DNA from 4 places in the Ectopseudomonas hydrolytica genome. Region 1 is predicted to be linked to each of the others. Evidence: riboswitches for the same ligand, from Rfam matches in the RefSeq annotation. Region 1 holds a riboswitch; each other region holds the start of a gene.

What was found. Region 1 has a riboswitch for cobalamin ahead of L1F06_RS24665 (TonB-dependent receptor). Riboswitches for the same ligand answer to the same signal wherever they lie in the genome.
Region 2: linked by a shared signal. The riboswitch ahead of cobO (cob(I)yrinic acid a,c-diamide adenosyltransferase) and the one ahead of L1F06_RS24665 (TonB-dependent receptor) in region 1 are both predicted to bind cobalamin.
Region 3: linked by a shared signal. The riboswitch ahead of L1F06_RS20845 (energy-coupling factor ABC transporter permease) and the one ahead of L1F06_RS24665 (TonB-dependent receptor) in region 1 are both predicted to bind cobalamin.
Region 4: linked by a shared signal. The riboswitch ahead of L1F06_RS21215 (TonB-dependent receptor domain-containing protein) and the one ahead of L1F06_RS24665 (TonB-dependent receptor) in region 1 are both predicted to bind cobalamin.

The regions. Positions count from the first base shown of each region.
Region 1 is NZ_CP099397.1:5,243,383-5,246,724, forward strand. Features, by position in the region: gene L1F06_RS24665 (TonB-dependent receptor) at 1-1,358, opposite strand, end outside; cobalamin riboswitch at 1,750-1,943, opposite strand; gene L1F06_RS24670 ((2Fe-2S) ferredoxin domain-containing protein) at 1,979-2,704, opposite strand; gene L1F06_RS24675 (cobalt-precorrin-6A reductase) at 2,875-3,342, opposite strand, start outside.
Region 2 is NZ_CP099397.1:1,804,341-1,807,682, reverse strand. Features, by position in the region: gene L1F06_RS08370 (cobyrinic acid a,c-diamide synthase CobB) at 1-629, opposite strand, end outside; gene cobO (cob(I)yrinic acid a,c-diamide adenosyltransferase) at 629-1,240, opposite strand; cobalamin riboswitch at 1,425-1,635, opposite strand; gene L1F06_RS08360 (hypothetical protein) at 1,669-1,989, opposite strand; gene L1F06_RS08355 (O-methyltransferase) at 1,996-2,655, opposite strand; gene L1F06_RS08350 (C40 family peptidase) at 2,663-3,187, opposite strand; gene L1F06_RS08345 (C40 family peptidase) at 3,272-3,342, opposite strand, start outside.
Region 3 is NZ_CP099397.1:4,437,159-4,440,500, forward strand. Features, by position in the region: gene L1F06_RS20840 (hypothetical protein) at 32-769, shown strand; gene L1F06_RS20845 (energy-coupling factor ABC transporter permease) at 780-1,463, opposite strand; cobalamin riboswitch at 1,517-1,720, opposite strand; gene L1F06_RS20850 (carbonic anhydrase) at 2,000-2,743, shown strand; gene L1F06_RS20855 (acyl-CoA dehydrogenase family protein) at 2,798-3,342, opposite strand, start outside.
Region 4 is NZ_CP099397.1:4,514,092-4,517,433, forward strand. Features, by position in the region: gene dxs (1-deoxy-D-xylulose-5-phosphate synthase) at 1-1,721, shown strand, start outside; cobalamin riboswitch at 1,794-1,995, shown strand; gene L1F06_RS21215 (TonB-dependent receptor domain-containing protein) at 2,085-3,342, shown strand, end outside.

The DNA of each region.
Region 1 (3,342 bases):
AAGACCAGCCCAGCGCGCCAGTTGTCGCCGCTCAGGCTGCGATCGGCGCTGCTGCCATTCACCAGGTTGTCGCGCTGGATATGCACCTGATCGCGGCGCACGCCGGTGACCAGCGCCAGGCGCTCGGTGAGCTGGGTACGGTTCTCGGCGAACAGCGAGAATTGCCGCGCCAGGTTGCGCTCGCGCGGGCCGTAACCGAGCGGATCGGTGCTCTGGTACTGCCCGCCACCGGAACCGGCCAGCGGCACGCTGTCGCTGAAACTGCTGGCGAAATCGTGCTGGCGGGCGAAGTGGATGCGGTTGTAATCCACCCCGACCACCGTGCGGCTATCGAGGCCGAACAGGGCGTGATCGAGGGTGAAGGTCTGGCGGTCGCCGACCTGCTCCTGGGTGTGCTTGATCCGGTAGAACTCGCTGCGCTCGACCGTATCACCCGGCTGCCAGCGATAGGCCTCGGCATTGCGCCAGTAGCGCTGGGTCTTGATGTAGTAGAGCTGGTTGCTGGCGCTGAGCGTGTCGTTGATGCGCCAGTCCGTCACCAGGCGGGTGATCTGGTCGTTGTAGCGGATATCCGCGTCGGCGACGTTGTAATTGCGCTCGCGGATGCTCTCGCGGTACTTGCCGGCCACCAGCGGCGTGCCGAGGTAACGCATCGGGCTCTGGTCGCCATGGTCGTGGGACAGGGTGAAGCTCAGGTCGTCATGGGCGTCCCAGCGCAGGGCGGCGCTGAGCGCGACGCTGTCCGAATCGCCCCGGTCGACCCAGCCATTGCTGGCCTGCTGGTTGACATTGAAGCGATAGCTCAATTCGTCACTCAGCGAACCACCGCTGTCCAGCGCGGCCTGACGGCGGTCGTCGCTGCCGTAGCCGAGGCGCAGCTGGTTGCGGATCTCGCCGGCGAAGGGCTTCTTCGGCACCACGTTGATCACCGCGCCGGTGGCCCCCTCGCCGTAGAGCACCGAGGCCGGGCCGCGCAGCACGTCGATACGCGCCACCGACCAGGTGTCCACCGGGAAGGTCACGGTGCCGGCACCGACGTACTGACGGGTGCCGTCGTACAGCTGCATGGTCGCCGCATGGCCGGTAAAACCACGCGCCGACAGCGCCGTGCCGCCATTGCCGGGTGAGCCGATGCTGCTAATGCCCGGTGTGCGGGTCACCGCGTCCTGCACCGTGAGGTTGTTGCGCCCGCGTACCTCGGCGCCGCTCAGGCTGCTGGTGCTGGCCGGGGTTTGCAGCGCCGACAGCTCCAGGCGCGAGCCGGACGTGGTGGGCGTATGCAGATCGCTCTCGCCCTCCTCCACGGCTTGCGCCTGGACCGTGACAGCGGGCAGATCGACAGGAGATTCGCTGGCCATGGCCACACCGCCAAGCAGCAGCGCGAATGGCAGGGGGCAGTGACGTAGAAGGTGCTGCACGTAATTGATTCCGGGGCTTCGAGGGGGTTCGTGGAGTCGCTCCAGGCCACGTGCGGGCGAGTTGCAAGCGTTCAGCTTCGACTCCTCGCCGGCACGGTCTGAGGCGATAATGTTATTGTTATAACATAACATTATCGCTTTACGCAGGCAGCAGCTGACAGGCTCGTGCCCTTCGTTCGGACGCAAGGCAAAAAGGTTCTTGTAGCGGAAATGGCGCGCCATAGGGGTTCCATCGGTAGAGGGAAGGCACGGCAATCCGATGGAAATGCGCAACAGCAGACAGGGGCACGGCGGCGCCCTACTGGAGTCAACGCCCGCCCACCGCGGGTTGCCAGACAAATGACTCCAGGCCGGTCTCCGGGCTTGCGAGGGTCATGAACGCATCGCCTTCCCATGCGCGTGGCGCACAGTGGCGTATCGATGCGGTCGCTCGCTTACCGTTGCGGGGGCAGCGTCGGACTTCAACCGACTTCCCGTTTCACCTCACGCGCGGCGGCGTGAGACACCTGAAGCGGGGCGGATATGACCACCCACACCCGCTCAAGTCAAGGCGCGAGGCTTCAAGGACGCGGGTTCGTGCCTGTCTCGCCGGCGCCGCCCGGCTCATCGATGCGCAGCTCCGGCAGCGCCCTGCCCGCCACCAGACGCTCATCGACCAGGCGGATCACCGCCGCCTCGTCCCTGATGCCGTACCACTCGCCCTGTGGATAAAGACTCGCGGTCGGGCCCAGGTCGCAGGGGAACTGGCACTGGCTGCGGGTGATATGCACACCGCCGTCGCACTCCAGCTTGCCGGCGGCCTTGAGCCGCTGACGCAGGGTTTTCCACAGGCCCAGCGCGCCCTTGCGCGTGCAGCGCGGGCCGTTGCACAGCAGCAGGCGCTGCGCATGTGGTGGGATCTGCGACCAGGCGTGCTGCGCCGGCACCGGCGGCACGTCGCTGCAGGGCAGGTGCGCCTCACGACGCGCCAGCAGCGCAGCGAGGCCATCGAGCCAGGCATCCTCCAGCGCCGCGCAGACCACGAACACGCCCGCCCCATCGCCGCGCTCGGCGATGCGTTCGCGCAGCCAGTCACGGTGCGCAGCATCGGCGCGCGGCTCCAGATCCACCACCAGCAGCGGTCGCGGCGCCGCAGCGATGGCCTGCCAGCAGCCGTCCTGCTCGCTGTCATGCAGATGCGCCTCGCCCAGCAGTGCTTCGACGCGCCGCTGCAGACGCTCGGCCGAGGCACCACGACCAAGGCCGGGGCCGATGAACAGAACGCGGGCGTAGGGGGCTTGGCTCATGACGGTCTCCAGAACGGGCCGGCAGTCTAGCAGCGCGTCGTGGTCCGGAGGCAATCCGGCAGGTGCTAGAAGCCCCGGTGCGCGCGGCGCACCCTACGGAATCAGCGCAGGCGCAGCAAGCGTAGGGCGGGTGCAACCCGCCAGGCCGGCATTGGCGGGTTTCACCCGCCCTACAAGGACAGCGCCTCGTAGAGAGCGTCCAGCTCCTCGAACTGGCGCGTTACAGCCGGCAACTGCGGGCGGCGCAATAGCAGCACCGGCAGGCCCCGTTCGCGGGCGACCTGCAGCTTGGGCTCGGTGGAGGCGCTGCCGCTGTTCTTGCTTACCAGCACATCGCAGCGGATACGGGCGAACAGCGCACGTTCCTCGTCCAAAGAGAACGGCCCGCGCGCGCCGATGATCTCGGCACGCGGCGGCGCCGGTTCGGCCTGCAGGCAGCGCACCGTCCAGTGCTGGTGCTCGGGTATCTCGTGCAGATGCGCCAGCGGCTCGCGACCGGAGGTGAAGAACGGCCGCTGGAACGGCGTCAGCGCGCGGGTCAGTTCATCCCAGCCATCCACCTCGCGCCAGTCGTCGCCTGCGCCCGGCTGCCAGCCGGGGCGGCGCAGGGCCCAGCAGGGCACACCAGCAGTCTCGGC
Region 2 (3,342 bases), 1.9 Mb from region 1:
GCCAGCGCATCGGCGGCAGCGTCCAGGCGCGCATCCAGATCCGCCAGCTCGGCGGCCTGCACCAGGCCCAGATGGCGACTGGGCAACTCCACCGCGGCGCTGCGCGGCAAGGCGCCGAACCAGCGAATGCTCGGCGGCAGGGCATCGCGCAGGATCTCGCCATGACGGCTGCTGGCAACGCGATTGCCGAGCACGCCGGCAAAGGGCAGATCGGGCTGGAAGGTGGCCAGGCCATGGGCCAGGGCGCCGAAGGTCTGCGCCATGGCCGCGCCGTCGATCACGCCCAGCACCGGCACGCCGAAATGACGCGCCAGGTCCGCCGCCGAGGGTTTGCCGTCGAACAGGCCCATCACCCCTTCGATGAGGATCAGATCCGCCTCGCCCGCAGCCTGCCACAGCAGGCGACGGCTCTCCGCCTCACCGACCATGGCCAGGTCGAGCTGGTACACCGGCGCGCCGCTTGCGCGGGCATGGATCATCGGGTCGAGAAAATCAGGCCCGCACTTGAACACCCGCACGCGCCGACCCTGGCGCGTATGCAGACGTGCCAGCGCAGCGGTGACGGTGGTCTTGCCCTGGCCGGAAGCCGGGGCGGCGATCAGCAACGCCGGACAGTGACGTGTCGTCATCAGAATTCGATGCCCTTCTGCGCCTTCACGCCAGACTTGAACGCATGCTTGACCAGGCTCATCTCGGTGACCGTATCGGCCGCCTCGATCATCCCCGGCAGGGCACCGCGGCCGGTCACCACCACGTGCTGCAGCAGCGGCCGGGCCTCGATATCGGCCAGCACCGCATCCAGTTCGAGATAACCGTGCTTGAGGGCGATGTTCAGCTCGTCCAGCACCACCAGGCCAACGGACTCGTCGCCGAGCAGACGCCGGGCCACGGCCCAGGCCTCCTGCGCCTTGGCGATGTCGCGCTGACGATCCTGGGTCTCCCAGGTGAAGCCCTCGCCCATCACGTGGTAGCTGACTTCCTCGGGGAAACGGCGGAAGAAGGTTTCCTCACCGGTGCTGGCCGCGCCCTTGATGAATTGCACCACGCCAACCTTGATACCGTGGCCAAGGGCGCGCGCGACCATACCGAAGGCGCTGCTGCTCTTGCCCTTGCCGTTTCCGCTGTGCACCAGCAGCAGGCCGTATTCATCCTGGGCCTGGGCGATCTTCTCGTCGATCAGGGCTTTCTTGCGCTGCATGCGCGCCTTGTGGCGGGCGTCGCGTTCGGCGGATTCGCTCATGCTGTGCTCCTGCAAGTCAGGTGCCCGCGTTGCCTGCTTCAGGAACAGTGCGAACGACTATGAAGAATCGCGATGATCCGCGCGACCTCATACAGGCGCCAATGGCTGGTCAGGCGAGCGGAAGGCAGGCAACACCGAGGCCCCGGTAGAAGCGGAGCACTGGCCGGACAACGCCCTCCGCGATGCCGTGGAACTGCGACAGGCCGGTCTCCGGGCTCGTGAGCGAACCTGAAAGGTTCGACGCTGCGCCTTCCCGTGCATTGCACAGTGGCCTGAAACAGCGTTTGACTCACCTACCGTTGCGGGGGCAGCGCCGGCATTGGAACCGGCTTCCCTGTTTCACCCCGGCGCCGTCGATGGAGACGACGCGGGGCACCTGAAGCAAGGCGCGCAGGGTAGAGGCTGACAGCCTCGTGCGTCAACGACAGTCAATGTTTCGGCACGAAGCCCGGTGGTTTGCGCGCCAGCCACTCAACGAAGGTACGCATGCGCTCATCGCTCAATAGCGCCTCACGGCTGTTGTAAGTCAACGCCAGCTCCTTTTCGCTGAACAGGCGGTGAATCTGGTTATGGCAAGCCCGGCAGACCCAGAGCGTGGCGGTAATGCGCTCATGCCGCGCATAGCGCTTCTGTACATAGACCTTGTCATGCAGGGCCTTGGGGATCAGATGGTGGCGGGTCAATGCGACTGGCCTGGCGCACAGCTCGCAAACCTCGGGCTGAGGCGGCAAACGGATGGGATCGGCCATACCCGGCTAACGCTTGCGGCAGAGCGTCAGACCGTCGCCCAGCGGCAACAGCGACAGATCGATGCGCGGGTCGTCACGCAGGGCCAGGTTGAGCGCCTGGATCGCGCGCGTGTCTTCGCTGTCGGGGGAGCGTTGCAGCACCCGACCGCTCCACAGGGTATTGTCGAACAGCAGCAGGCCACCCTGACGCAGCAGAAACAGGGCCTGCTCCAGGTAGGCCGGATAGTTGGCCTTGTCGGCATCGACGAAGATCAGGTCGAAGACGCCCTGTCCCTCTCGAGCCAGCGCCGCCAGGCTTTCAAGCGCCGGGCCCAGCCGCCACTCGATGGATTCGGCAACCCCGGCCTCGGCGAAGTAGCGGCGCGCCGTGGCGTTGTAGTCTCCAGGCAGGTCGCAGCAGATCAGGCGCCCACCCTCGCCCAGGGCCTGCGCCATGCAGAGCGCACTGTAGCCGGTGAAAGTGCCCACCTCGACGATCCGCCGGGCGCCGGTGAGGCGCACCAGCAGCGCCATGAACTGCCCCTGCTCCGGCGCAATCTGCCAGCGCGCCTGGCTTAGCTGCGCGGTTTCTTCACGCAGGCGGGCGAGCAGCGGCGACTCGCGCAGGGAGACATCCAGCAGGTACTGGTAGAGGGCGTCGTCGAGTTGCAGCGTACGCTGAGTCACGCTCGCCTCAGGGATTGCGCGCCAGTTCGGGGGTGATGATGCGTTTGGCATCGAGGTAGACGCCCTGCCAGTAGCCGCTGGCCAGGCTGTCCAGACGCACCGTACCGCCGGTGGAAGGGGCATGGACGAAGCGCCCCTCGCCGACATAGATGCCGGCATGACTGACGGCGCGCCCGCCATTGGTGGCGAAGAACACCAGATCGCCGCTCTGCAGGGCGTCGCGCCGGACGTTGGGCGCGCGCATCGCGCTGAGCTCGCGGGTCGAGCGCGGCAGACTGATGCCCGCGGCATCCCGGTACACGTAACCGATCAGGCCGCTGCAGTCGAAGCCGCCATCCGGGGTGTTACCGCCATAGCGGTAGGGTGTACCGACCAAACCCAGGGCACGAAACAGCACATCCTCGGCGCCCCCCTGGTAATGGGACGCAGTGGAAGGCGGTATATAGGTGGGCTGGGGAGAGGGAGCGCGACTGCTGCAAGCACTCAGCAGCAAGGCGAGAACAAGCAGGGCAACACGGGTCGTAACGGGCATGAGCGAGGCGATCCTGAGCCTGGATGCGCTCTACTCTGCCGTCTCGCGACGAACGGCGCAACCCTGCGGGCGCGCCGTCATGCGTCAAGGATGGCGCTTGGCCTGCGCTTGGCTCTCTTCCACCGGAGCCAGCGCCAGCACGCGCTTGGCCTGCA
Region 3 (3,342 bases), 810 kb from region 1:
TATGGCAATCAGCCAGCCGGAGGGCCGCGCCATGCCCCGTGCCATCGCTCCACTGCTGCTTGCCCTGCTTTGCTGCTGCGCTCAGGCCGGGGAACTGGACGGCCACTATCGCGCCACGCTCGACGGCCAGCCGAGCGAGCTGATCCTGCGCCAGAACGGCGATGTGGTGGAAGGCGAATATCTGGAGAACCAGCGCCTGCGCCTGATCGTCAAGGGGCGCTATGACGGTGAGCTGCTGCGCGCCGAAATCAGCGAACCGCAGTCAGGGCTGCTGCTGGCCAACATGAACGCCACCTACGCCAATGCCATGCTCAACACCAGCATCGCCGCGCGCGATCCGCGCAACGGTCAGGTGCTCGAGCGCCAGGCCCTGTTCCAGCGCGTTGCCGCAGCCCCCGCCGCGCAAACGCCGCCGGCAGCCACCTCGGGCAAGCAGGACCCGGCACTGATCGGCACCTGGGTGCACGAGAAGATCATCAACAGCGGCGGTGCCAGTTTCGCTTCGTTCACGACCCTGATGACCTTGCAGCTGAACGCCGATGGCAGTGTCACGCAATGGACCCGCTCGATCGATGGCGGCAGCGACTGGAGCTATGACAGCCCCGGCGAGGTGCAGTACAGCGGCCACTGGCGCAGCCAGGACGGCATGCTGCTGGTGCGCCTGGCAGGCGCTGCCGACTATCAACCGGCCGCCTACTACCGTTTCAGCGACCAGTACTTGGTCACCGAGAGCAATACCGGCAAGATGATCTGGCAGCGCCGCCGTTAGCGGCGCGTGCTCAGGCGGCGCTGTGGTGCAGACGCACGTTGAACAGCGGCCCCTGGCTGAAACGCGACAGGGCCTTGGCGGCGGCCAGCACGCCCAGGTCGATCAGCGGCTCGACCAGGATCACGCTCATATAGGCCAGACCGAAACTGGCCACAGCCGCCAGGTTCTCGCCGGCGAAGCCCTGACCGTAGAACGCCCAGAAGGCCACCCAGGCGACGATACCGCCCTGGTAGGCGGTCGACAGCGCCAGCGCCTGCTTGTAGGAGAGGTCCACGTAGGCCGTGCCCGGCGCGACGATGCGCTTGGCCAGCAGGCTGATGCCCCACAACGGCAGCAGCAGGGTGGTGACGTTCATGCCGTACTGCGGCAGGTCGAACTGAGCGAACAGCACCCCCTGCAACAACAGGCCAGCGGCCAGACCAATGGCGGCAGCGCCGGCGCCGAACAGCAGCAGCAGGGTCGAGCCGAGGATCAGGTGCACCTCGGAAACACCCACCGGGTGATGCGGCAACACCTCGAAGAAGCAGAACACCAAAGCAGTGGTCAGCAGGCTGCGCAGCGCCAGGGCCGTCACCCCGCCGTTGTCGCGGATGGCATCGCGCGCCAGTTTGGCGGTCAGGCCGAAGGCGCCGACAGCGGTTGCGTAGCTGAGGAAGATCTTGGCGCCTTCGACGACACCGGGTTCGATATGCATGCGAGTTCCTTGGCCGCGCCCACCGCGCGACGATTCGGATGAAGGATGGGCGAATCGCCCGTTTGCCGATGGCAGGTCTCCTGGCTCACGGCTTGCCACTTCGCTCGCCTTCCCGGCCTGGCGGCCAGTGGCATAGGGAGCGTCGTACGCCGTTTACAGTTGCGGGGGCAGCCAGGGCATTGGCGACGCGGCGCCGCACCCTGTTCCCTTTTCATCCGCGCGCCAGAGGCGGCGGAACCATCGGCGGCAACCTTACTCCGCCGCCGGAGCAAAAGACAGCATCCGCACTCGCCGCCGCACGGGTCAGGTGGGCGACCGAGCCACGTGCAGGCCGCAGGCCACTTTCCGGCAGCTGCGCCGCGCTGGCTGAACGAACGCTGTCCCGAACACGGCCGATGCGGCACAGATGCGGAAAGCGTCACACCGCCAGGCGTATATGTAACTTCATATTACAAAGCAAGCGTAGTATTTCTGCACTCGCGCCGGCCTCTGCCCACGCGAGCCTGCAGGCCCATCATCCAGTCACGAGAGCGCATATGAAGAAGACCCTGATCGTTGCGTTGACCGCCCTGTTCGCAACCGGCGCCATGGCCGCCGAACAGCAACCGCACTGGAGCTACAACGGCAACGAAGGCCCCGAACACTGGGCCCAGCTGGACCCAGGCTACGAAACCTGCGCGATCGGCCACGCCCAGTCGCCCATCGATATCCGCAATGCCACCCGAGCCTCCCTGCCGCGCCTCGCCTTCGACTACCAGGTCAGCCCGGCCGAGGTGGTAAACAACGGCCACACCATTCAGGTAAACCTGGCCAATGCCGGCGGCATCGAGATCGACGGCAAGCCCTACCGCCTAGTGCAATTCCATTTCCATACGCCCAGCGAGGAGCACATTGCCGGGCAGGCGTTCCCGATGGTGGCGCACTTCGTCCACCAGGCCAGCGACGGCCGCCTGGCGGTGGTAGCGGTGCTGTTCAAGGAAGGCGCGCAGAACCAGGCGCTGGGTCAGGTGTTCGACACCATGCCGCCCAAGGCAGGCGAGAAAGTCGAGCTGGCCGGCAGCTTCACCCCGCAGGCCGTGCTGCCGCAGCAGCAGGGCTACTACGCCTTCGCCGGCTCGCTGACCACCCCGCCGTGCAGCGAGAACGTGCAATGGCGCGTGCTGAAGCAGCCGGTCGAACTGTCCCATGCACAGCTGGAGCAGTTCCAGCACCTGTATGCGATGAACGCACGCCCGATCCAGGCGCTCTACGACCGTGAAGTGCTGGAGAGTGACTACTGACCCGCGTTATGCGCCGGCTGAATAGCCGGCGCTTCGTTCCGGGACTATCGCCCCTTACAGCAGATGCGGCGTGCTGCGCGCCACCAGCGCCTCGACGTCGACGCCGCGCGGCAGGGTGCCGTAGACGCGGCCGCGGCCTTCCAGGCGGCTGGCGATAAAGGCGTCGCTGACCACGCTGTTGCCGGCCTCCAGCAACAGCTTGGCCTGCAGCGCCACGGCCATGTCCTCGGTCAGCTGGCGGGCGCGGTACTGGATGTCGGCGGTGTCGCTGAAGTCGGTTTTCAGTCGCTGGATATGCGCCTTCAGCCGTGCATCGCCATGGCCGTCACCGAGCTCATTGAACAGTGCATCGAGTACGCCCGGCTCCTTGGACAGGGCGCGCAGCACGTCCAGGCACTGCACGTTGCCCGAGCCTTCCCAGATCGAGTTGACCGGCGCCTCGCGATACAGACGCGGCATGATGGTTTCCTCGACGTAGCCGGCGCCGCCCATGCATTCGCTGGCCTCGTAGACCATTTCCGGGGCGCGCTTGCAGATCCAGTACTTGCCCACCGCAGTGACCAGGCGGGCGAACTTGTCTTCCTGCTCGTCATGCAGAT
Region 4 (3,342 bases), 730 kb from region 1:
CCGGCCTCGGCGTCATCGAGCTGACCATCGCCCTGCACTACGTCTTCGACACCCCCGATGACCGCCTGGTGTGGGACGTCGGCCATCAGGCCTACCCGCACAAGATCCTCACCGGCCGTCGCGAGCGCATGGGCAGCCTGCGCCAGAAGGACGGCCTGGCCGCCTTCCCGCGCCGTAGCGAGAGCGAGTACGACACCTTCGGCGTCGGTCACTCCAGCACCAGCATCAGCGCCGCCCTGGGCATGGCCATCGCCGCTCGCCTGAAGGGCGAGAAGCGCAAGAGCGTGGCGGTGATCGGTGACGGCGCGCTGACCGCCGGCATGGCCTTCGAGGCGCTCAACCACGCCACCGACGTCGGCGCCAACATGCTGGTGATCCTCAACGACAACGACATGTCGATCTCCAAGAACGTCGGCGGCCTGTCCAACTACCTGGCCAAGATCATCTCCAGCCGCACCTACGCCAGCATGCGCGAGGGCAGCAAGAAGATCCTCTCGCGCCTGCCCGGCGCCTGGGAAATCGCACGCAAGGTCGAGGAACACGCCAAGGGCATGCTGGTACCCGGCACCCTGTTCGAGGAACTGGGCTGGAACTACGTCGGCCCCATCGACGGCCACGACCTGCCCACCCTGCTTGCGACATTACGCAATATGCGCGACCTGGACGGCCCGCAGTTCCTCCATGTGGTGACCAAGAAGGGCAAGGGCTTCGCCCCGGCCGAAGCCGACCCCATCGGCTATCACGCCATCACCAAGCTCGAGCCAGTCACCCCCAGCGCGGTGCCCAGGAAACCGAGCGGCCCGAAATACTCCAACGTGTTCGGTCAGTGGCTGTGCGACATGGCCGCGGCAGATCAGCGCCTGGTCGGCATCACCCCGGCGATGAAGGAAGGCTCGGATCTGGTGGCCTTCGCCGAGCGCTTCCCCGAGCGCTACTTCGACGTCGCCATCGCCGAGCAGCACGCCGTGACCCTGGCCGCCGGCATGGCCTGCGACGGCGTCAAGCCGGTGGTGGCGATCTATTCCACCTTCCTCCAGCGCGCCTATGACCAGCTGATCCACGACGTCGCGGTGCAGAATCTCGATGTGCTGTTCGCCATCGACCGCGCCGGTCTGGTCGGCGAAGACGGCCCGACCCATGCCGGCAGCTTCGATATCTCCTACCTGCGCTGCATCCCCGGCATGCTGGTGATGACCCCCAGCGACGAGAACGAACTGCGCCGCATGCTCACCACCGGCTACCTGTTCGATGGCCCGGCCGCGGTGCGCTACCCGCGCGGCAGCGGCCCCAATGCGCCGCTCGACGCCGGGCTGGAGCCGCTAGAGATCGGCAAGGCCATAGTGCGACGCCAGGGCAAGGGCGCAGCCCTGCTGGTATTCGGCGTGCAACTGGCCGAAGCGCTGCAGGTCGGCGAAGCGCTGAACGCCACCGTGGTCGACATGCGCTTCGTCAAACCATTGGACGAGGCCCTGCTGCGCGAGCTGGCCGGCAGCCACGAGCTGCTGGTGACCATCGAAGAGAACGCCGTCATGGGCGGGGCCGGCAGCGCGGTCAGCGAGTTCCTCGCCGCGCAGAACATCATCAAGCCGCTGCTGCATCTGGGCCTGCCCGATTACTACGTCGAGCACGCCAAGCCGGCGCAGATGCTCGCAGAATGCGGCCTTGATCAGGCCGGCATCGAACGCGCGGTGCGCGAACGCCTCGACCAGCTGCGGGCCTGAGCATGAGCTCCGCTCATCGCCGAATGAGCGGGCCTTGCTTGTCATTCATACTCGCGCGCACTAAGGTGCGCGCCATTCATGTTCCGCCAGGGTGCGCTGCTGACGCGGCGTGAAACGGGAAGTCGGTGCGCCCATCCAGGCAATCCCGACGCTGCCCCCGCAACGGTAATCGACGGCAGGCCACAGCCTGCACCTTGTCCACGGCCACTGGGTATTCCCGGGAAGGCGGACCGGGGTCGTGAGCCCGGAGACCGGCCCCGGCGGTGCGACTGGTGTTGCGGAGGGCCGCACCGTCAAGCGCCGCCCTGCGCGCTTGCCCCCTGCCCTCCTCGAATGTCTGCCGACCTTTGAGGAATCACAAGAATGAAACTGTCCCGTCTGGCTCTGGCCATTGCCGTTCTGCCCGGCTTCGCCCTGGCTGCCGAACCCTATACCGCCGAGCCGCTGGTGATCACCTCCGGCCGCCAGGCCGAGCCGCTGCGCCAGGCCACTGCTGCCACTACAGTGTTCGAGCGGACGGATATCGAGCGTTTGCAGGCCAGCAGCGTGCCCGATCTGCTCAGCCGCGTACCCGGCGTATCCATCGTGCAGAATGGCGGCCGTGGCAGCCTGACCAGCCTGTTTCTGCGTGGTGCCAACGCCAACCAGACCCTGGTACTGATCGACGGCGTGCGCCTGAACGCCGCCGCAAGCGGTCTGGCCCGCCTGGAATTCCTCAGCCCCGAGCAGATCGAGCGCATCGAGGTGGTACGCGGCCCACGTTCGGCGTTATACGGCGCCGACGCCATCGGCGGGGTTATCCAGATTTTCACCCGCCAGGGCGAAGCCGGTCTGCAGCCGCGGCTGCGCCTGGCCGCCGGCAGTCAGCAGAGTTTCGAACGCAGCCTGGGTCTGTCCGGCGGCGATCAGCACACCCGCTTCGATCTCGGCGCCAGTCTGGCCGAACGTGCCGGCTTCGACCGCTCGCAGGATGCCCGTGGCAACGACGGCGACCACGACGGTCTGCGCCGCAAGTCATTCAATCTGAGCCTGGAACATCGCTTCAGCGAGCGCCTCAAGGGCGGCCTAAGCCTGGTAGACCAGCGCGGCGAGAGCGAATACGACGATCTGTTCAGCTTCGCGCCGGGCAACCCCAGCGAGCGCTTCAGCGTTTCCACTGCTGCTGCGCATCTCGAAGCGCAGCTCGCCGAGCGCTGGAGCAGCCGCCTGGAACTCGGCCATAGCGAGGACAAGAGCGACAACCGCGACCCGCTGAACGCCGACAATAACTACAGCTTCAACACCTACCGCGACAGCGCCGCCTGGCTCAATACCTTGCGTCTGGACGAGGCCAACCAGCTGCTGCTGGGCCTCGACTGGTTCGAGGACCGTTTGAGCACGGACAGCGACTTCAGCCAGAGCGAGCGCTGGAATCAAGCCGCCTTCGTCCAGCACCGCCATCGCGGCGACGGTTTCGCTACCGAGCTGGGCCTACGCCACGACAAGAACGAGCAATTCGGCAGCGAGAACACCTGGAACGCGGCACTGAGCCTGGACTTGGCCGAACGACTGGAACTACTGCTGAGCTATGGCGAGGGTTTTCACGCCCCCACCTTCAACGATCTGTACTACCCCACCAGCG